3 regions of the Caproicibacterium lactatifermentans genome follow, and region 1 is predicted to be linked to each of the others. Evidence: riboswitches for the same ligand, from Rfam matches in the RefSeq annotation. Region 1 holds a riboswitch; each other region holds the start of a gene.
What was found. A riboswitch is a leader RNA that binds a small molecule or an ion and turns the genes downstream of it on or off. The one in region 1 is predicted to bind thiamine pyrophosphate.
Positions count from the first base shown of each region.

Region 2: it holds a riboswitch for thiamine pyrophosphate, as region 1 does, so the genes downstream of both, thiC (phosphomethylpyrimidine synthase ThiC) here and thiD (bifunctional hydroxymethylpyrimidine kinase/phosphomethylpyrimidine kinase) in region 1, are expected to answer to the same signal.
Region 3: it holds a riboswitch for thiamine pyrophosphate, as region 1 does, so the genes downstream of both, thiM (hydroxyethylthiazole kinase) here and thiD (bifunctional hydroxymethylpyrimidine kinase/phosphomethylpyrimidine kinase) in region 1, are expected to answer to the same signal.

Region 1 is NZ_CP046051.1:1,813,959-1,821,703, forward strand. It holds gene GJQ69_RS08840 (DAK2 domain-containing protein) at 1-768, shown strand, start outside; gene recG (ATP-dependent DNA helicase RecG) at 792-2,798, shown strand; gene GJQ69_RS08850 (hypothetical protein) at 2,825-3,136, shown strand; gene cytX (putative hydroxymethylpyrimidine transporter CytX) at 3,196-4,368, opposite strand; gene thiD (bifunctional hydroxymethylpyrimidine kinase/phosphomethylpyrimidine kinase) at 4,365-5,174, opposite strand; TPP riboswitch at 5,350-5,456, opposite strand; gene lexA (transcriptional repressor LexA) at 5,584-6,177, opposite strand; gene GJQ69_RS08870 (M23 family metallopeptidase) at 6,510-7,322, shown strand; gene GJQ69_RS08875 (adenine nucleotide alpha hydrolase family protein) at 7,599-7,745, shown strand, end outside.
Region 2 is NZ_CP046051.1:415,895-423,639, reverse strand. It holds gene GJQ69_RS02055 (HAD hydrolase-like protein) at 1-326, opposite strand, end outside; gene GJQ69_RS02050 (Cof-type HAD-IIB family hydrolase) at 557-1,372, shown strand; gene glgB (1,4-alpha-glucan branching protein GlgB) at 1,496-3,328, shown strand; gene GJQ69_RS02040 (DMT family transporter) at 3,529-4,503, opposite strand; gene thiC (phosphomethylpyrimidine synthase ThiC) at 4,742-6,049, opposite strand; TPP riboswitch at 6,127-6,235, opposite strand; gene GJQ69_RS02030 (transcription repressor NadR) at 6,365-6,877, shown strand; gene GJQ69_RS02025 (PTS sugar transporter subunit IIC) at 6,997-7,745, shown strand, end outside.
Region 3 is NZ_CP046051.1:407,867-415,611, forward strand. It holds gene GJQ69_RS01990 (ABC-F family ATP-binding cassette domain-containing protein) at 1-540, shown strand, start outside; gene GJQ69_RS01995 (peptide ABC transporter substrate-binding protein) at 825-2,534, shown strand; gene GJQ69_RS02000 (serine hydrolase) at 2,717-3,511, shown strand; gene GJQ69_RS02005 (C40 family peptidase) at 3,508-4,329, shown strand; gene GJQ69_RS09895 (C40 family peptidase) at 4,478-5,833, opposite strand; TPP riboswitch at 5,971-6,079, shown strand; gene thiM (hydroxyethylthiazole kinase) at 6,156-6,977, shown strand; gene thiE (thiamine phosphate synthase) at 6,964-7,605, shown strand; gene GJQ69_RS02025 (PTS sugar transporter subunit IIC) at 7,686-7,745, opposite strand, start outside.

The sequences.
Region 1 (7,745 bases):
GTCAAAATTGAAAACATGAAGGAACAGCACCGCAAGGCACAGGAAGCGGACGCCGCCGCCCACGAACAAAAAGCAGAAGAATCGCTGAAGCCTGCGCAGCCGACAGAAGAAGTCGGCTTTGTCACGGTCGCTGCGGGCGACGGCCTGAAGGCGCTGTTTGTGGACCTTGGCTGCACCCATGTGGTAAGCGGTGGCCAGACCATGAACCCCAGCACGGAAGATATTCTGGAAGCTGTTCTGGCCACACCGGCAAAGACGGTTATGGTTCTGCCCAACAACAAGAATATTACTATGGCAGCGGAGCAGGTTGTTCCGCTGGTCAAGGACCGGAAAGTCATGGTGCTGCCTACCCGTACCATTCCGCAGGGCCTTTCAGCTATGCTGGCCTATGACCCTGACACTTCCTGCGAAGTCAACGCTGTAAAGATGATGGAAGCCGCCGGCAACGTAGACACCGGTACTATCACATTCGCCGCCCGTGACAGTGAATTCGGCGGTCACCGCATTAAAAAAGGCGATATTCTCGGTTTGGTGAACGGCAAACTGACTTATATTGAGAAAGATATTGTACACGCCTGCTCGAAACTGACACGCTCCATGGTAACGCACTCCACCGCCTTTATCACCATTATTTACGGCGCGGATATTTCAGAGGAGCAGGCAAATGATGCCTATAACCGTATCAAGAATAAAATCAGTTCCGACATTGAAATAACGCTGGTAAACGGCGGGCAGCCTATCCACTATTTCCTGATTTCTGTTGAATAATGCATTCTTTATTTGCAAAACCGATGATTGAATTAAAAGGCGTCGGCAGTAAGCGCGCGGAACTTTTTCAAAAGCTTGGCGTACCTACTGTCGGCGCTTTGCTGCGTTTATATCCGCGCACCTATGAGGATTGGAGTCAGCCGTACACCATTGCCGACGCACCGCTGGATGTATCTTGTGCTGTGCGTGCCACGGCAGAAAGCGTGGGAGCGCCCGTCTTTTCCCGCAGCGGTCTGATGCTGATTCATGTGTGTGCGTTTGATGAAGATGGCAGTACATTGGACATCGTCTTTTTTAATAACTCTTATATACAAAGCCTCATTCATACCGGCAAAATCTATCTGTTCTATGGAAAGGTGACCATGAGCCGCGGCCGGCGGCAAATGGCAGCCCCCAACTTTGCCGAGGACGGCACCTGTCCGGGTATGCGTCCGATTTACCCGCAGACAAAAGGACTTTCCACCCGTGTGGTAGAAAGTGCTGTGCGGGAAGCGCTGCGGCTGTTGCCGGAAACACTGCGTGACCCCATTCCACCGCAGATACGAAATGAACATTCTTTATGTAAGCTGGGCTTTGCGCTGGAAAATATCCACCAGCCAAAGGACCGGGAAGGCATGGAGGTCGCCCGCCGGCGGCTCGCTTTTGAGGAGCTGTTGGTCCTTCAGCTCGGTCTGCTGTCCATGAAGGGGCGCTCCCGCAAAAAAAGCTCTTTCCGCATAGAGGACAACTGCCTTTCCTCGTTTTGGAAACTGCTCCCCTTCTCCCCGACCGGCGCACAGAAACGGGCCGCAGAGGAAGCCGTGCGGGATATGCAGAGCGGCCTGCCCATGAACCGACTGATTCAAGGGGACGTCGGTTCCGGCAAAACAGCGGTCGCCGCAGCCTGCTGTTTTGTCGTTATCCAAAATGGCATGCAGGCTGTTTTAATGGCCCCAACGGATATTTTGGCACATCAGCATTTCGCATCTCTCTCCTCCCTGCTGGAACCCGCCGGCATTCATGTTGGGCTGCTGACTGGCTCCTTAAAAGCCAAGGAAAAAGGGCAGGTAAAGGCAGCTGCAGCGGACGGCAGCCTGCAGCTGCTGGTTGGCACCCATGCCCTGTTGACTAAAGATGTGCAGTTTCGAAAGCTCGCACTGGTCATTACAGATGAACAGCACCGCTTTGGTGTCGGTCAGCGAGAGGCTCTGGCAGAAAAATCCCAAAATCCACATGTGCTGGTGATGAGTGCCACACCGATTCCGCGCACGCTGGCCCTTATGATTTACGGAGACTTGGACATTTCCATTATTGACGAACTGCCGCCGGGCAGACAGACCATTCAGACCTACTGCATTGACAGCGGTAAACGGATACGTGCACTGCACTTTTTGCAAAAACACGTTCATCGGGGACGGCAGGCCTATATTATCTGTCCTGCTATCGATTCTGACAGCGATAAAGCCAGTGTGGAAACTTACACCTGCCGTCTGCGGCAGGTTCTACCGGACTGCCGCATTGGCAGCCTGCATGGCCGCATGAAAAGCAGCGAAAAGGAAAAAATCATGCAGGATTTCTCCGATGGCTGCATTGATATTCTGGTTTCCACAACTGTTGTGGAGGTTGGCGTAGACGTACCGAACGCGGTGGATATGCTGATTGAAAATGCGGAACAGTATGGTCTGTCCCAGCTTCATCAGCTGCGCGGCAGAGTCGGCCGCGGCAGCTACGAAAGCTACTGTATTTTAATTACCGACGCACAAAATGAAGAGGCCCGCGCACGTATGCGCGTCATGTGCGAAACCAGCAATGGATTTGTCATTGCGGAGCAGGACCTAAAGCTACGCGGTCCAGGCGACTTTTTTGGGCAGCGGCAGCACGGCCTTCCACAGCTGCAAATTGCCGACCTCAACAACGACCTTGACGTCCTAAAAGATGCACAGCAAACCGCCCGCTCCCTTCTGGAGGAAGACCCCGCACTGGAGGCACCAGCGCACCGCGGTCTGCGTGCGGAAGTGCGCCAGCTGTTCCGAAACATCAGTGAAACTTAGCCGTACAGAAAGGAAGTCATATAGGTATGGCAAATATAGACTATCATTCTTTTTGCGCACATTTTAAAGATGGGAAAGACATTCAAGAAGCAGGCTTCTACCTATTCAACGACCAGACCGAAACGGTTTGCTACCTCAAGTTCCTGCCGGAACGCAAAAATCCGTATTGGGTAAACAGTTGTGACGTACCGGACGGCGTATCCTTTCCGAGCCTTGAGGAACTGATGACTTCACGCATTTTTAACCGCAAATCGCTGCAGGAAAACTGGGATAATGTATATATGCTTTCGATAAATGGAATGCACCTGGAAGATTGGCGGGAAACACTGCAAACCTGATAGAACTGCAGAAAAAGGGGCTGCTGCAAAACGAAAACTTTGCAGCAGCCCCTTTCTGTTTAAGCTTTTTGCGTTATTTTTCTCTGCACGCTGCGGGCAGCAACACACAGCAGCAATGTGGCCGCCATATCCGGCAATGTACAGCCGACCGGCGTGTCCACACGCATCAGTACCCGATATAGGATAAATCCGGCCAACCAGACCACCGCATTCAGCACGTCCAGCCTGCTTTCTCCGCAGTTCCATTTCAGCAGGAAGAAATCTGCAATTTGCACCGCAACCATCGGCGCAAATACGGAACCGATTAAGTACAGAAAATCGGTAATATCATCCATCGGGAATAACATCGCGCAGACGGTGCCTACGGCTGTAACCAACATCGCCGCGTGCCTGCCATTTATCTTTTTGGACAGTGACTCCGCAGAAATACCGGCGCTCCATGCGTCAAGAAAGGTGGTCGTCACCGTAGAAAGAATCAAAATCAGCAGTGCCGCAATGCCCAATCCGGCTTTCACCATCATGGTGGCAATGTCTGCCTTTCCCGTTAGAATAGCCGCTCCCATGCCGATAATGTACATCCAGCAGCTGACCATTCCGTATACCACCGTACTGGTCAGCGTTGCGGCAAACGGGTGCTGCGCCTCACGCGTGTAGTCGGAAATCAGAGGCAGCCACGACAGCGGCATGGTGACTGCCAATTCCACCGCTGCGCCAAATGTCAAGTCCCCTTTGACTGCCGGTTCCGCCTGACCATCGCGGAAAATTACAGCACACAGAACAACCGTCAGCACCAGCAGTGCTGCCATGGCAATTTTATTAAGCCAGCCGAGGTTTTCCACACCGACGGCAATCCACACAAGGATAAGGCCGCCGATGACGAGGCACCATACCCATGCGCCGGTGCTAACGACACCGTTCGCAGCCAGCGCCCCGTCGTAAATCATAATTGCAGTCCAGCCCACCAACTGAAGAATATTTAGGAAAGCAAAAAACAAACAGCCGATTCTGCCAAAGCTCATTTGGACCGTGCCCATGGCACTGCGCCCGCTGCGTCCGCCAATCAGTCCAGCAAAGAACAGCATACAGCAGCCAATCAAATGCCCCAAAAGAATCGCCAGCAGTCCTTTTTGGAACCCCAGCGGCGCAAAATAAGTCCCCGTTAGGATTTCCGCAATGGACACGCCTGCGCCAAACCAAATGAGTCCGTTTTGAAAGGTCGAAGTTTTTTTCATCGGCGCGCTTCCTCATAATAGGCCGGCTTTAGGTCAAACGCATGGTCCATAGGACCGCTGCCCGCACCTAAATCCAGCATTGCGGCAAGCGCACCGGAAAGATACGTTTTTGCCTTGCAGACAGATGTATCCAAATCGTATCCTTTCGCAAGGTTCGCCGCAATGGCACTGGACAGCGTACAACCTGTCCCATGCGTGTTGGGGTTATCAATGCGCCTGCCCTCAAACCATTTGTATCCGCCGTCACGGTACAGGAGGTCATTGGCATCGTTCAGCCGATGTCCGCCCTTGCACAGCACCGCACAGGAATAGGTGCTGCCGATAACCGCCGCCGCCTTTTCCATGTCCTGCGGCGAAGTGATTTTTTGTCCGGACAAAACCTCGGCTTCCGGAATGTTTGGTGTCAGTACCGTCGCCAGCGGCAGCAGCTGTTCCTTCAGTATCGCTACAGCGTCATCTGAAATCAGCTTTGCGCCGCTTGTAGCTACCATAACGGGGTCCACCACAATGTTCTCCGCCTTGTAAAACCGCAGACGTTCCGCAATCGTTTCAATCAGCGCAGAAGAAGCGACCATACCAATTTTAACCGCGTCCGGCCGAATATCTGTAAAGACACTGTCAATCTGCTGTGCCAGGAACGACGAACCCACTTCAAAAATCCCCTGCACGCCGGTCGTGTTCTGCGCTGTCAAAGCCGTAATGGCGCTCATGGCAAATACGCCATTCATCGTCATGGTTTTGATATCCGCCTGAATACCGGCGCCACCGCTGGAATCGCTTCCGGCGATTGTTAATGCTGTCCTCATTTGTAATTACCCCTTTCCAGCATTTCATTTTGCGGCAGAAGGTGGTGCCCCCAATCTGCCAGCCGCAAAAGCCAGCCGTGAAAGCGGCGGTCTTTTGCTGGATATCCCATTTTTCTGTTCTGTGGGAACAAAGGCGGGCAAAAAGAAAAGCAGTGCCTGCAAAAGGCGCTGCCACAAACAATTCTTTCTTGTTCCCTACGTTGGCATTACCCAAATCAGGTGAAGGGTCAAAGCACTTTCGCTTACTCTCAGCCCACGTTTGTGAGCTCCCCACATATATTTTTAGTATATCGAATCATTTTCATCTTGTCAAGGCAAGCTGTTTATTGGTATTTCTCGTTGGATTGCTTCCGCGGCATAGAAAAAGCCAGCGCCTAAACAGCGCTGGCTTCTTGTTCAGATATTTTATTTAATAGTTGCGGTAGAGGGCAACCACCTTGCCGAGAATGGCAACTTCTTTGGTGTAAATCGGTTCAAAGTCCGGATTTTCTGGCTGCAGACGCACACGGCCGGGTTCCCGATAAAAGCGTTTAACGGTCGCTTCTCCATCTATCATTGCAATGACGATTTCGCCGTTTTCCGCTTCCGGTGTCTGACGGGCAATGACGATGTCATTATCTAATATGCCGGCATCCCGCATACTTTCTCCATGTACATGCAGGGCAAAATAGACATCATCTTCACTGCGTTTCGCCGGTGCATAGGGCACATGGCCTTCTGTATCCTCCACTGCCAAAATGGGCCGTCCCGCCGCGACCCTGCCGACAATAGGTACCTGCAGCACGGGAACAGAACGACTCTGCCCTGTCAGATGAATGGCCCGGTTCAGACCGGCATCCCGTGTGATAAGGCCCTCTTTTTCCAGTGTTTTTAAATGTGCATGTACGCTGGAAGTCGATTTTAAACCGGTTGCCGCGCAGATTTCCCGCACGGTAGGCGGCAGCCCAGTTTGTAGGCGGCTTTTCAGGTAGTCGTAAACTTTCTGCTGGCTTGCTGTAAGCATATTGTATTTCCTCTTTTCCTTTCGCCGCAAATAAGTATACCATAGAAAGAACAAAATCGCAAACGTTTGTTTGTAAACGGCGTAATGTTGTTATTCTTTATAAAACATTCACATACTATTAACAAATTTTGGGCTATAGCGCTGTATACTGAGTATGTAATCAAGAACAACGGAGCCGCACCGTTCACTTGATGTATGTTCTACCCTCCTCAATATACCCCTCAAGCTATTGAAAAAAACCGGGTGCCGCAGCCCGGTTTTTTTCTGTCTAAACTTCCTGTTTTGGTATATTTTCCTGCCGCAAGGCCATACTAGGGCTGGAGGTGGCAGGATTGAATACACAAGATTATAAAAAGCAGGAAGAACAGGAAAACGGAACAAGCACCGGATATCCATCCGGCGGCACAAACTCATCGCCCGGTAAAAAGCCCCCAAAAGGAAAGAAAGGGTTTTACATTGCACTGGTTATTTGCCTGACGGCAGTTACCGTGGCGGGATGGACAACCTACAGCAGTTTGCACAAGTACAAAAAAAGCACTTTGGATACACTGAACACCATTACGGAAAGCACCGTGTCTTCCCCACAAGAAAGCTTGCCGTCCGTTTCTTCACAGAGCGGCTGGGAAACGAGCAGTGTAACCAGTGAACCTGCCCAAAGCAGCCAGGCGGAAGCATCGGCAGCACCCGCTTCTTCCGCGGCAGCTGCGGCACAGCCGAAGTCTGCTGCGCCTGCTGCAGCTGCGCCTGCCGGTCTGCAGGAACCTGTACCGGATGCACCGGTACAGCACGCCTTCAGCGAAACACCGCTCTACTCGAAAACGATGCATGACTGGCGTGCACACGCCGGCATTGACCTGCGTGCCGCGAAAGGTACACCCGTATGCGCTGCGGCGGATGGCACTGTGCAGGCCGTGTCCGAACCGGAAGACTTTGGCGGTATGGTACAGGTTGTCCATGCAAACGGCCTGACTACCTGCTATTGTGGACTAACCGACATTTCTGTGCACAAAGGAGATACGGTCAAAGTTGGACATCAGCTTGGCAAGGTGGGAGAAATCCCCTGCGAAGCAGACGAGGCCCCCCACCTGCATTTTGCTGTTCAAAAAAGCGGCAAATTTCTAGACCCGGCAGACCTTTTAAAGTGACCGAAAAATTGTACTGCAACACAGCGCCGCAGATTCGGAGTTTCCCCGATTCTGTGGCTTTTTTAATTTGTTTACAGCTTCTTTATTTGAGTTGTTCCTACAATTATGGTATAATATAAAATAAAGAAGACATATTTGCCAAAAAATAAAAATCATTTGTGCTTTACTTGTTCATATAATATACACTCTTTGTTTCAACAGATTTTTTATTTGCATGATATACTAGCAACGCCATGTAAGAAGGGAATCCTCCCTTTCAGAAAGGAGTCCTGAGTTTTGGACAATAAGAAAGCGGTGCTTGTGTGTGTGACTGGTCAGCATGACTGTGACCGTCTGATTCACACTGGAAAATATATCGCGGAGAAACGCGGTGTGCCGCTGCAGGTGCTGAGCATCCAGTCCGCTGGGCTTGGCACACGCAAA
Region 2 (7,745 bases), 590 kb from region 1:
GCCACGCACACGGTTGCGCCCGCCTGCTTCAGGTCCCGCAGCAGTTCCGGAATGCCGGGGTAGATGCTGGTCTTTTTCCAGCCGTCCACATTGTAATGACAGCGAAAATGCTGCACCGCCTGCAGCGCCTGTTCACGGTTCATGCCGCAGTAAGTCATGTACCCCTGTTCCGCCGGCGGACCGACAAAGCGCCGCAGTGTCGCCGTCGGCGGCACCGGGTACCCCATTTCTTGCAGCGCCAGCCGCACGCAGTCCATAATGCCTTCGCCTGTATCACAGATTGTCCCGTCGAAGTCGAACAAAACCGTTTGATAGCACAGCCGCAAATAAAATTCCTCCTGTCAGCCTCGTTTTTGGAAAGTGCAATTTCTGCTCTTATTATACCGGTCGAGCCGAAAAAGCGCAAGTACAGCCGTGGTTTTCTCTTTTCTACAAAAAACGGCGGCAATAGACAGCAGGTTTTCTTTCCTATCCATTGCAGAACGGACGCTTTCTGCGTAAAATAGAAAGAAAAACCAATAAAAAGATTTAGAATAGGCAGGAGACAATAAATAAAATGACTGATTATCAGCTTGTGGCAACGGACCTTGACGGCACACTAACCACTACTCAAAAACAGATAACGCCCCACACGCAGCAGGTCCTCCTGCGGTCACAGCAGATGGGTGCACGGCTGGCACTTGTTTCCGGCCGTCCAATAAACGGTATCGCATCGCTGGCAAAGCAGCTGCAGATGGACCGATTTGGGGGATGTATTATTTCCTTTAACGGTGCAAAAATTTCCTCCTGCAGCACCGGTGAAACGCTGTACGAGCGCTCTTTGCCGCAGAACGTCCTGCCGCAGCTGTGCGGATTAAATAAAAAGTACCGTTTGACTTCCATGATTTACAGCCCCGACACCATTATTACCGAAACGGGTAATAACCGATATGTGCTGTTCGATGGCCGCATTAACCATATGGCAATAGAGGAAGTGCCGGACCTGATGCAGCGCATTGATTTTCCAGTACATAAATTTCTGTTCGCGGGTGACCCGCCGTATCTGGAAAAACTGGAGCCTGACATACGCAGCCAGTTCCCTTCCTGCAGTATTTACCGCAGTGACCCCTATTATCTGGAGGTCATGCCCAGCAACGTGGACAAAGCGCAGGCACTTTCGGCGCTGCTGGGATGGCTGCATTTAACACGGCAGTCCCTTTTAGCCTGTGGTGACGGCTTTAACGATGTTTCCATGGTACGCTTTGCCGGCATGGGGGTAGCAATGGAGAACGCCCAGCCGGAGGTGAAAGCCGCAGCTAAATTTGTCACCCGCTCCAATGATGAGGATGGCGTCGCCTATGCGGTACAAAAATTCATTTTGCATGAAGTGTAAAAATTCGGTATTTTCTTTAAAACTCATTCGCTTTTCACTGTCTTTTCATCTATAATGGAAGAAAGACCTGTCTGTACTTTTTTCAGCCAGCAGAAACGCCAAAACGAAAGAAGGGCTGTTACTATGTTTGAACAGATTCTGCACGAATACCTGCAGGGACAAAGCTGCGAAGCATACCGCGTACTGGGAGCGCACTTTACCAGTGAGTATGGTCAGCAGGGTGTGCGCTTCACCGTATATGCCCCCCATGCCCAGAACGTGTTCCTCATCGGTGAGTTTTCCAACTGGAACGCCTGGCAGATGACGCGCTCCCCTATGGGTTTCTGGAGTATTTTTGTGGAGGGCGCACAGGAAAGCCAAATGTACAAATACCGCATTCAAACGCCGGATGGCCTATTTGACCGAGCCGACCCGTTCGGTTTTTACGCAGAAGTGCGTCCTGCTACCGCCAGCCGTATTTGTCAGCTGGAGGGCTTCACCTGGACGGACGAGCAGTGGATGGCACACCGCGGCAAAAACTACAACTCTCCCCTGTCCATTTATGAAGTTCACCCCGGTTCATGGCGTATTAAAGACGGCCAAAAAGGCATCGCACGCTTCTTTACTTATGACGAACTTATCGATACCCTTCTGCCATATGTAAAGCAGGAAGGTTTTACCCATATTGAGCTGCTTCCGCTAACAGAGCACCCGCTGGATGCCTCGTGGGGATACCAGGTTTCCGGCTACTACGCCGCCACCAGCCGCTACGGCACCCCAAAACAGCTGATGCACTTTGTGGACTGCTGCCATCGGGAAGGCATTGGCGTTATTATGGACTTTGTGCCGGCCCACTTCATTAGTGACAATTATGCACTGAGTAAATTTGACGGCTTCTATTTGTATGAAAGCGAGAACCCCGACCTGCGGGAAAGCGAGTGGGGAACCGTCTTTTTTGACTTCACCAAGCCACACGTTGTCAGCTTTTTAAAATCCGCCGTTGATTTCTGGCTGACCTGCTACCACTTTGACGGCATTCGCTATGATGCGGTTTCCCGCCTGCTGTATGTATGCGGGCAGGAAAACCGCGGCGTCAACGAGGCAGGTGTATGGTTCCTGCGCAATACCAACTATGCCATGCAGCAGCGCCACCCCGGCGCCATGCTGATTGCGGAAGATTCCACCAATTTTCTGAAGGTTACGGCGCCGGTCGAGTACGGTGGACTGGGCTTCGACTATAAATGGGACCTTGGCTGGATGAATGACGCACTGGATTATATGATGAAGCGGCCGGACGAGCGTCCCGGCTTTTCCCGAGAAATTACGTTTTCCATGAGCTATTTCTATAACGATATCTTCCTGCTGCCGCTGTCTCATGATGAAGTCGTTCACGGTAAGCGGACGATTATTGATAAAATTTACGGTTCCTATGATGAAAAATTTCCGCAGCTGCGCCTGTTCTGGCTGTATATGTTTACACACCCTGGCAAAAAGCTGAACTTTATGGGCAATGAACTGGCGGAATTTAAAGAATGGGACGAAAATGCCGGGTTGGGCTGGAACCTACTCTCCTATCCTAAGCACAGTGTCTTTCACCTCTTTGTCACAACCCTGCAGGACTTTTACCGTAACCACCCGGCACTGTACCAGAACGACTACCACCCGAAAGGCTTCCAGTGGATGGACCTTACCAATGTTGGCCGGTGTCTGTTCGCCTACTGCCGCGACAGTCTGGAGGAGCCGAACCATGAAAAGCTGTACATTGCGCTGAACTTTTCCGCACGTCCCGCCATTGGGTACTTTCTGCCGGTGCGGGAACATGGCACCTACACGGAAGCGTTCAACACAGATAAGACAGATTTTGGCGGTGACGGCCACCACAATCCAGCGGTTCTCTCATTCCGGCAGGGCGGCCATGAGGGCATCCGTGTGGACCTACCCGCTTACGCCGGAATTGTATTTAGCCGAAAAAAATAAAACAAAAAAAGCAGGCACCACACCGGATACGGAAATGGTATCCAGTGCAGTGCCTGTCTTTTTTATAAAATCAGCGCATAATCTGCTGCATTTGCTCCAGAGTAGGATAGGACAGAACCGCACCGTGATACCCACCATCTTTGCAATGTCGGTGATATTTATATTCTGCTCCTTATCATCGTATCTGTTTTGCGCTGCTGTCAGCAGCCGACCCCTGTTTCATCCGTTTCCGGTACTGTATGTGCAGCCCTTTGCTGCAAAATCTGCGGCAGCACATTGATGAGCGATCCCGCCAGCATCAGCACAATGCCCATCAGCATATTGGGGGTAATGGATTCGCCCAGAATCAGCACCGCAAAGACAGGCGCAATGGCCGGTTTCAGCATGAACACAATGGATGCTTCCGCCGCGGAAGTTTCCTCCATTGCCAAAAAGTAAAAGGCAAACCCGCCGCAGGTGATGCCGATAAAAACATACAGCACAATGGGAAAATTCTGCAGGGTATAGCCGCTCAGCATGGGGACAGCCGAAAAAGCACCCAGCCCGGCAGCTGTCAGTACCCCCGCCACGGCTGGAATGTGGGATACCGCAATCAGCAGCAGCATTTCCGCGCTGCCGAACAGAAATCCGCCGCAGGTAACCGCCAGTCCGCCGTAGTCCGCACATTTTTTCTTGCTGAGTGTGCTGTACAGCGCAAACAGCACCGCCGAAATCAGCGCAAACGCCACACCAGTTCTGTTCCCTTTCATATGCATGGGGTTCAGAATAATCAAAATGCCCAGCAGTTCCAGCACCATCGTGACTACTTGGTTTTTGTGCACAGTTTCGTGCAGCAGCACACCCGCCAGCATAATGACAAAAATGGGGTTGCTGGAGAACAGCACCGCCACCGCGGAAGCCTCCGCATTATGTACCGCCAGCTGATAAAAAGACATACTCAGCACCACATTTAAAAATCCAAGCACCGCCAGAAATTTATAGTCTGTACGGGCAATGGTGCAGCTGCGCTTTCGCAGCGCACGGTGTGCAAAGGGAATCAGCAGAATACCCGCCGCAAGGAACCGTGTGCAGGTAATCTGAATCGGGTTAAAGCTGCCAGCCAGTCCTTTCAGCGCCACTTCCATCGACGAAAAAAGCAGTGTTGCCAGCAAAATATAGATTGGGCCTTTCTTCATGATGACATCTCCTCAAACTATTAAAGTCCAGTTTACACTATACCATATTTCTTCACAAAAGACGCTTATTTACGGGAAAAATCCAATTTTCCCGTGGAATCTGCTCATATACAGCAAAACAGAGCAGCCCGGTCCGGCGGGAAGTCCCGCACGGGCACAGCTCTGCTCTGTTTTGCCGTACTCTTCAAGGAGGAAAATGTATAAAAAAGGCAGAATAAAGGCTTGGCCTTTTTGGCCTTTATTCGTTAAAGATCGATACCACTTCGCCATCCAAAATCCGGTTCATGTTTTTCACGGCACAGAAATTCCCGCACATGGTGCAGGTATCTTCTTTTTCCGGCTGGGAGGCGGCACGGTAGCGGCGGGCCTTCTCCGGGTCAATGGAGAGGGAGAAAATCTTTTCCCAGTCCAGTTCTCTGCGTGCCTGTCCCATGTCCCGGTCCCAGTCAGCGGCACCGGGAACACCCTTGGCAATGTCAGCGACATGGGCCGCAATGCGCGCGGCAATAATGCCCTCTTTTACATCCTGCAGGTCCGGCAGACGCAGGTGTTCGGCCGGCGTAACGTAGCACAGGAACGCGGCACCCTTCCACGCAGCAAGGGCACCGCCGATAGCGGAAGTGATGTGGTCATAGCCCGGCGCAATGTCGGTGACGATTGGTCCCAGCACATAAAACGGTGCACCATGGCACAGTGTCTTTTCAATCTCCATGTTGGCGGCAATCTGGTCCAGCGGCATATGTCCGGGGCCCTCAATCATGACCTGCACATTTTTTGCCCATGCGCGCTTGGTCAGTTCACCCAGTGTGATAAGCTCCTCTATCTGGGAAGCGTCCGTGCCATCCGCAAGACAGCCGGGACGGCACGCATCGCCCAAGCTGAGCGTCACATCGTACTGCTGACAAATGTCCAGCACTTCATCAAAATGCTCGTAAAACGGATTCTCCTTGCCTGTCATCATCATCCACGCAAAGATAATGGAACCACCGCGGGAAACAATATTCATCAGGCGCTTGTTGCGTTTAAACTTCTGGGCGGTTTCACGGTTAATGCCGCAGTGAATTGTCATAAAGTCCACGCCGTCCTGTGCGTGCATCCGCACAATATCCAGCCACTCCTCGGTGGTAATGTCCTTCAGTGCCTTATGATAATACACAACCGCGTCGTAAATAGGCACGGTACCAATTATCGCCGGGCACTGCTGGGTAAGCATACGACGGAACTTCTGTGTATCGCCGCAGGAGCTGAGGTCCATAATCGCTTCGGTGCCCATATCCACTGCACTTTTGACCTTTTCCAGTTCCATGTCGAGGTCCCTGCAGTCGCGGGAAGTACCAAGGTTGACATTAATTTTCGTTTTAAGCGCCGAACCTACACCGCTGGGTGAAAGGGAAGCATGATTCTTGTTGCAGGGAATCACTGCCTGACCGGCGGCAACCAGCTGCCGCACTTTTTCTGCCGGAATGTTTTCTTTTTGGGCAACTGTCCGCATAGCATTGGTGACCATGCCCTTCTTTGCGGCGTCCATCTGTGTTGTGTATTCCATTGATAAAAAGCCTTCCTTCTTTTTCATTCCGGGCAGCAAAAAGCGGAGAACGCCACACCGGGCATTCTCCGCGTAAAAGCAAGTATTTCCTTACTCCCTACGGTGGCATTGCCCACATCAGGTTAAAGGGTCGAAGTGTAAAACTTCCTCTCAGCTTGCTGTAGACAAGCTCCCCTGAATATTTGAGGCAAGTGTACCATATATTCGGTATTTTGTCAATATCCTGCCGGGGAAACGCCTAGAAACTGTTTTCATCTGACAAACGATATGGTAAGATAAGCAATACAGAACAAAAAATGAAGGAGGCTGCGAACCATGAATGCAAAGGAACGGCGCAGCGCAATCGTACATCTGCTGCAGGGGGCAGAAAAGCCGGTAAGTGCTTCTGCATTGGCGGAAACTTTTTCCGTCAGCCGACAGGTCATTGTGGGGGATATCGCCCTGCTGCGGGCCGGCGGTGCGGATATTTCCGCCACACCCCGCGGCTATACCACACGCCGTCCGGCGGAAGGACTGGTACGGCAGATTGCCTGCCGCCACGATACAGTCCAAACACAGGCGGAACTGCTAGCCATTGTGGACCAAGGCTGCACTGTGCTGGACGTCATTGTGGAACATCCCATTTACGGACAGCTGACCGGCCCGCTGCAGATTTCCTGCCGGTATGAGGTACAGCAGTTTATGCAGCGCTGTGCGCAGTCAGATGCACAGCTGCTTTCCAACCTGACGGACGGCATTCACCTGCACACGCTTGCCTGTCCGGATGAAGCCGCGTTTGAGCGGGTGCAGACCGCACTGCACCGCCTGCATATTTTACTGGACGAATAAATCCCAACAAAAATGGTTGACAAGGTACGCCTGGTTGTGTATGATTGTATTTATTGGTATCAAGACACATGTAAATCCATGTAAACGCATAAATATATATTTTTAAAGCAGGTGTTTTCTTGGAAAAAGTAAAAGCGTTCCTCAAACGAAAAGATATTGTCATCTCCGCTCAGCGCTACGGCGTAGACGCGCTGGGGGCCATGGCGCAGGGGCTGTTCTGCTCCCTGCTGATTGGCACCATTATTAGCACACTAGGCACACAGTTCCACATCGGCTTTCTCACTGCACCGGTAGCAACGGTCGCCGGCACATCCTACACGGTGGGCGGCCTTGCCTCCGCCATGAGTGGACCGGCTATGGCCGTTGCAATCGGTTATGCTCTGCATTGTCCGCCGCTGGTTCTGTTCTCCCTCATCGCAGTAGGCTTTGCTTCCAACGCACTGGGTGGAGCCGGCGGACCGCTGGCGGTGCTGTTCGTTGCTATTATCGCTTCGGAAGTCGGCAAGGCAATTTCGCATGAAACGAAAGTGGACATTCTTGTCACGCCGCTGGTGACAATCGGCGTGGGCGTGGTGCTGTCGTGGTGGTGGGCACCCGCACTGGGCGCGCTGGCCATGAAGATGGGCACGCTCATTATGTGGGCCACCAACCTGCAGCCGTTCCTGATGGGGATTGTCGTATCTGTACTGGTGGGCATTGCGCTGACGCTGCCCATTTCTTCGGCGGCCATTTGCGCGGCGCTGTCCCTCACCGGACTGGCTGGCGGTGCTGCTGTAGCAGGCTGCTGTGCCCAAATGGTCGGTTTTGCCGTGATGTCCTTCCGTGAAAACCGCTGGGGCGGGCTGGTTTCGCAGGGAATCGGCACCTC
Region 3 (7,745 bases), 580 kb from region 1:
GCACCAAACATTTTACTTCTGGATGAACCGACCAATGACCTTGATATTGCAACACTGACCATTCTGGAAAATTACCTCACTTCTTTTGCCGGTGCGGTCATTGCCGTATCCCATGACCGGTATTTTTTGGACAAGGTTGCGGGCAGCATTTTTGAGGTCGCGGACGGCGGTGACATTACCTGTTACAACGGTAGCTTTTCGGACTATCTGGAAAAGCGTCCCGCACCGCCGACGGAGAAAAAGGAGCATCAGCCTGCCGGGAAGCCAAAGCCGCGCGCCGCGGACAAACCGCAGCAGCTGAAAATGTCCTTTAGTGAACAGCACGAACTAAAAACGATAGATGATGAGGTTGTCGCACTGGAAGGCAAGGTTCATGCCAAAGAAAAGGAAGTGGAGGCTGCCGCCAGCGACTACACGCGGCTGGTGCCGCTTACACAGGAATTAGAGGACCTGAAACAGCAGCTGGACGAAAAAAATGACCGCTGGCTATACCTCAACGACCTTGCGGAACGTATCGGTGCGCAGAACACTGAAAAATAAGTATTTTTCGTTTTTTTTACCGTTGTCCTGTTTCTGCATTTTTCGGCATACGATGATTCATGGAAAGAGAAATTTTGCTATATTTTGACGAAATGATTCAAAAAACTGCAAGAAAGCATTGACAAAGCACAAAAAAAGTTACTATAATCAGACAGTAGATGATGAAGCTCTTACCGGTTTCGTGTTTTACTGCCTTTTTGTTTTTTAGGGAATTCCCCGTTTCCGGAAGCCGCACGGGCTGCCGCAGAAAGCGGGTACAAATGAGTGTACAAGGGGGACTAAAGATGAAAAAGAGGATTTCAGGCAGCAGTACGCCTGCGTGGAAAAAACGTCTGTTTCGTGCAGCGGCTTTTTTGCTGGCGGCTGTTATGGCCGGCTCCATGGCGGGCTGCGGCAGCAGCGCAGGCAGCGCAGCGGCTTCCGCCGCCAGTACACGGTATCCGGGCACTTCCGCAGCCAATTCAGTGACGATTAATGTGCCTAACGAGCCGCCGGAACTGAACAGCATGCTGACAACCGACCAAGTTTCCGGCGATGTACTGCGTTTAACCGTATCCGGCCTGACAAAGCAGGACGCAAACGATACACCTCAGCCGGACATTGCCAAAAGCTGGGATATCAGCGCCGACAAAAAGACCTATACTTTCCACCTGCGCAAAGACGCGAAGTGGTCCAACGGCGAACCTGTGAAGGCAAAAGATTTCGTCTTTTCATGGTTAACGGCTATGACGGCTTCTACCGGTGCCCAATATGCCTATATTTTGACGGACAACATTGCTGGTGGGCAGGAATATTACGATAAAAAAATCACTGCAGATAAGGTCGGTGTGAAGGCACTGGACGACTATACGCTGAAAGTAGAGTTTAAAAACCCAATTCCTTACGCGCTGAGCCTTACCTCTTTCTTTGCCTACCTGCCCATTAACGAAAAGGGATATAAGCAGATTACCGGCAGCAATGCGGACAAGTATGGCAAAAGCCCCCAGACGCTATTGACGAACGGTCCCTACAAAATGACAGAGTGGACACATGACGACCATGTGACACTGGTGAAAAACAACGATTACTGGGACGCTGCCAAAACGACCATTCCCAATGTAAAACTGACCATGCTGAAAGATGAGAACGCCATGATGAACGCCTTTAAGGCGGGCAGCGTGGATGAAGTAACTGTTAACGGCGACCAGATGGCCGCAATGAAGGCAGAGGGCGAGCCGGTCCACACCTACTCGGACGGCGGTACCGTTTATCTGGAGTACAATGTCAAGCGTACCAAGCTTGGTTTGAACAATGCTAAAATTCGCAAGGCCCTCGGCATGGCACTGGATACCGCCAAAATGTGCACCAATGTGCTGAAGGATGGTTCCACAGCGGCTACCGGCGTGGTGCCTACCGCCATTGCCGGTGCAAACGGCAGCTACGACAAAGCCCGCGGCACAGTCATAGCCGGCTATGACAAGGCAAAGGCCAAAGCACTGTTTGAGGATGGCCTGAAAGAAACCGGCCTTTCCAAGAACGACCTGAAGATTCCACTTGTTTCCAGTGATGACAGTAAAGCACAGAAAATAACAGCTTACCTGCAGCAGCAGTGGAGCGACGCCCTCGGCATTACCGTTGAGCTGAAGCCTATGCCCTCTAAGTCCCGTTTCGCTGCCATGAGCGCCGGTGATTTCGACATGGTGCTGACCAACTGGTTCCCGGACTACAACGACCCCATGACCTATCTGGATACACTGGTGACCACAAACGGCAACAATAACGGCAAATACAGCAGTAAGCAGTATGATACCTTAATCCAGCAGGCTACTGCGGAGGCGGACGCCGCCAAACGGCAGAATATCCTCATTCAGGCCGAAAAGCTGATGATGGACGACTGCCCTATTTACCCGCTGTACTTTAAGGCACAGTGCTATGTTACATCTGGTAAGTTCACCGGCCTCACACGCACCGCATTCCAGGACATTGACCTATGTGACGGAGCAAAAGTCAGCTGAAGGCTATTCCAGTTTTACTTTATACAATAAGCGAAAGGACCTGCTGCCGCGCGCACCTGCACCGGCCGGCAGGCCCTTTTGCTGTGCTGCGGCAGTGGACAGAATGCGAAAAATGCGGTAAAACAGTAGGAGAAAAGCCCTGCCAACCGTGGGGCTGCACATAGGGAAGGAGCTCAATTTTTATGCAGCTGGAGACTTTACAGAAAAAAACCGCAGCACTCATAGAAGATGCGGCGGCAAATGTTTCGGTGCTGGTACAGGACATTGCCGGGCGCCAGCCACTGCTTGCTTTTGGGGAGCAGCGGCGGTTGGTTTCGGCCAGCACCATTAAAACACAGATTTTGCTGACGGTGCTGGACGAAGTGCGGCAGGGCAAACGGAACCTGCAGGACATGGTATCCATCGCGCCGGCAGACATTTTGCCGGACAGCACCGCTTTTGACCGTCCGGTTGCGGCGGCCTCTTTGGAAGAGCTTTTGTACTGGATGGTTTGTATCAGCGATAATACCGCAACGAATCTGATGATTCGGCTGGTCGGTATGGATGCCGTCAACCGCTACAGCAGCGAGGTGCTGCACCTGACAGATACCTCACTGCAGCGAAAAATGCTGGACCACAACGCCGTGCGGCAGGGCCGCAACAACTACACCAGCCCGCGCGATATGCTGTGTACCTATCGGGCACTGGCACAGAAGACCATTTTAACGCCGCAGCTGTGCAGCTATGCGCTTTCCCTGCTTTCCCGTCAGCAGGACAAAACAGTGGCGTTTCGGTATATTTGGGAGCCGCTGCAGGCTGCCCACAAAACCGGAGAACTGCGGGGCCTGGACCACGACACAGGCCTGCTGTTTCTGAACGGCCACACCTACTTTTTTGGCCTGTTTGCAACGGACGGTTCCTCTAATCGAGAAAATCAGCAGCTTTTGGGACGCTTGTTCCGTATGTTGGTGGATTATTTGAAAGGGGCGGCAGTATGAATGGTATAAATAGTATTTTCCTGCGCGGCGTGACCGACTTGTTTCGCAGTCCAGATGATATGGAGCGTGTGGACCAGGCGCTGTGTGGAACTGCCGCACGTGTGTTGGAACGGCGCGGAGAATGGTATCGGGTGGAAACTTCTTATGGCTACCGCGGATGGGCAGCAAAGGGAGATATGCGTGCGCTGAACAGTCGCAGTATTTGGGATGATGCCCCGAAACGTGTTGTCGTACAGGCCGCGGCAGATGTGCTGTCTCGGCCGCGGGTGCAGGGAATGTGCGTGCGCACGCTGGTACGCGGCTGTGTAGTAGGCCTGACCGATACAGATGAACGGGACGGCTGGCAGCAGGTCTGCCTGCCGGAAGGAATTACCGGATGGCTGCCCGCTTGCTTCCTTGCTGCGCTGCCGGAAACGGCCGGCGTACCGGAGGCAGACCTGCGTGCCTGCGTAACGGCATCGGCGCTTTCCTACCTTGGCACACAGTATCGGTGGGGCGGCAAAAGCCCGTTTGGCATTGACTGCTCCGGTCTTGTGCAGATGGCGTTCCAGCTGAACGGCATTACCATTTGGCGTGATGCGGAGATAAAGGAGGGCTTTCCGGTACACGAAATTCCCGAGGAGGAGATACGGCCGGCGGACTTGCTGTATTTTCCCGGCCATGTTGCCATGTATCTCGGCAGTGGGAAAATCGTCCATGCCACCGGCCACAAAGGGGACAGCTGCGTAACCGTGAACAGTTTGGACCCACGCAGCAGCCGCTGCCGTCAAGACCTTGCGGAGAGTATCACCGCCATTGGCAGCGCGTTTCCATACTAAAAATGTCCCTTACAGCACAGGAGCCCGCGGCGGTTCCTGCCTTGTAAGGGGCATCTTCTTCTATCTTACGGCGGCTGGAGAAAATAGACAAAAAAGCGGCGGGACATATTTGATGTCCTGCCGTTTTGGTACTACTATTATGTACGGTTTACAGACGACCGAAAGCATAGAAGTGCTGCCGCCAGTAAGAGGTATCAATACTGGAATACTGAACGGGGCTGCCAGCGTGAATCATCGTTCCGCTGCCGGTGTAAATACCCACATGGGTAATGGTCTCACCGCAGCTGTAGGTGCCGGTGAAGAACACAATGTCGCCCGGCCGTGCTTCGGAAACGGAGATTTTCTGGCACTGGTCATAAATGCCCTGTGCCGTGGTGCGGGACAGATTGTAGCCGCAGTGGCTAAATACCCAGCAAACAAAGCCGCTGCAGTCAAAGCCGCTCGGACTGTAGCCGCCCATTACATAAGGCGTGCCGAGGTGCTTTTCCGCTTCGCCAATCAGGTTGGAAAAAGAAGACGAGGACGAAGAGGAGGAATGGCTGGCAGACGATGTACTGCTGGCAACAGAAGAGCGACCGCGGGAAGAATAATTGCTGGACTGGCGGCTGGCACTGCTGTGCGTGGCACTGCTGGCGGCGGGGCTTGTACTGTCTGCTGTAGAACTGCTGGCAGCAGAGGAGGAACTGGAAGCGGAGCCGCTGGACGGGCTGTCCGCACTCTTGCCGGCAGTGTTGTCGGTGGAGCTGGCTGCTGCCTGCTGTGTCTGCTGCCATGAAGCGATAGAGGCGGAAAGCTTGGCCGCCTTTACGTCCAGAGAAGCGTTTTGGTCCTGCAGGTCCACTTCCTGTTGACCGATGTCTTTCAGAAACTGGTTTGTTTCACTCAATGTACTGGAAAGCTGCTGCTGTTTGCCGCTATAGCTTTCCTTTACTTTGGCTGCCTGCTGGCGCTTGGTGGAAATGGTGTCCTTTGCCTGTTTGACCGCTTCCTTTTCGGATTTCAGCCGGTTAATGAGTGTGGTATCATGCTGTGTTACCACGGAAATAGCTTCGGCCTTGTCCGAAAGGTCAGAAGTGTCCGATGCGGAAAGCAGAATTTGCAGGTTGCCTGCACCGCCGGTCATGTACAGGGCACACAGGCGCTGCTTCAGTTTCCGAGTATCAGCGTCTATCTGCTTCTGTTTGGCGGAGATGGTGTCCTGCGCCTGCTGCATTTGCAGGTCGAGGTCAGTCATCTGGTTAGAGCAGCTGTTAATCTGCTCCTCAATGGTTTCCAGCTGGGACTGCAAAGCAGCACCGTAGGCTTCTTTTTGGCTTTTGTCACTGCGAAGGGAAGCAAGTTCACTGTCGTTTTTCTGCTGTTGGGCAGCATACTGCGCCTGTTCGCTTTTCATAGTGTCCACGTCGCCCACAGCGTAGGACGGCACGGGTGTGAAAGCGGTTACACAGGCGGCAGCCAGCGCAACTGCGAGAATACGGGTCCGAATACGAGCGTGTTTATCCATATATCATCCTTCTTTACTGATAGTATCATTCTATCTATTATAAGATTTACATAATCTTTCGTCAAGCCAAAAAGATGAAAAAGGACTGACTTGCAAAGAGGCGGACAGGCCGTTATAATAAAAGTACGGCAGAAGAAATCTGCCTGCAGGGGAGCTTGGACCGCCAGGCTGAGAGGAAGCGCTGCCGCTTCGACCCTAGAACCTGATGTGGACAATGCCAACGCAGGAAACGAGTCGGATTTTCTGGCGGAGGAGCCCATTTTGGGTTCCTCCGCTTTTTCTGTTCCTGCGGACATCTTATCAAAAACAGGAGGAATTCCGTATGTTTGGAGAAATGCTTGAGAACGTGCGTACCAAAGCACCGCTGGTACACAATATTACGAATTATGTTACCGTTAATGACTGTGCCAATACCGTGCTGGCCTGCGGTGGCTCGCCCATCATGTCCGATGATGCTTCAGAGGTGGAGGAAATCACTGCCATCTGCGGCGGGCTCAATATCAATATCGGCACCCTGAACGAGGACACCCGCCGGGCAATGTTCGCCGCCGGCAAAAAGTCAAATCAATGCGGTCATCCGGTTGTGCTGGACCCCGTTGCCGCCGGTGCGTCCCGCATTCGCACCGAAACGGCCCTGCGGCTTCTGCAGGAAGTGCGGTTTGCCATTATCCGCGGCAACGTTTCCGAAATTAAGACGCTGGCGCTGGGGCGCGGCACCACAAAGGGCGTGGACGCGGACATTGCCGATACGGTTACCGAGGAAAACTTGGACCATGCGGTGGCGTTTCTTAAAGCTTTCGCGGCAAAGGCAGGCTGTGTTGTGGCGGCGACCGGTGCCATAGACATTGCGGCGGATGCGGACCGGGCATATGTTATCCGCAACGGTCATCCAATGATGAGCCGCGTCACTGGCACCGGCTGTATGCTCAGCGCAATGACTGCCGCCTATGCTGCCGCCAATCCGGAAACGCCGCTGGAGGCTGCCGCCGCTGCCATTGCAGCTATGGGGCTGTGCGGCGAGCGGGCACGTAACCGGCTTTCCGCCCGTGACGGCAACGCGACTTACCGGAATTATATCATAGATGAAGTGTATAACCTGGACGGAAAAACACTGGAGGGCGGCGCCAAATATGAAGTGCGATAAAAAAACAATGCTTCTGTACGCGGTTACAGACCGTGCATGGGTGGGAAAAGAAACCCTGTATCAGCAGGTGGAGGACGCGCTGAAGGGCGGCATTACCTGCCTGCAGCTGCGGGAAAAGGAATTGCCAGCCGAGGCTTTTTATGAGGAAGCGGTACAAATTCAAAAGCTGTGCCATCAGTACGGTGTGCCGTTCCTGATAGATGACAATGTAGAAGTTGCCCTGCGCTGTGGCGCAGACGGTGTTCACGTTGGTCAACAGGACATGGCCGCACAGGAAGTCCGCCGTCGGGTGGGGGAACGTATGATTCTCGGTGTATCTGCCGGAACCGTTGAGGAGGCTGTATGCGCCGAGCAGGCGGGTGCTGATTATCTGGGCGTCGGCGCGGTGTTTTCCACCGCGACCAAAGAGGACGCCGCGCCGGTCAGCCGGCAGACGCTGATTGCCATCTGCCAAACGGTGCATATTCCGGTGGTGGCTATCGGCGGCATAAAGGAAAATAACCTCATGCAGCTTGCGGGCACCGGCGTGGACGGTGTGTCCATTGTGTCTGCTGTTTTTGGAAGCCCGGATATCACGGCGGCCTGCCGAAAGCTGAAGGCCCTTTCGGCGAAAATGGTCAGCGGCTAAAAAACAATCAAAAGCCGGACGTTCGGGCGGGAAAAATTCCGCGGAACGTCCGGCTTCTTTATTCTATAAGAAGTATTCTGTCAGGTTAACTTCATGTCGCCGTCCTTCACCCAGCCAGCTTTGCGGCAGAAGTAATTGAT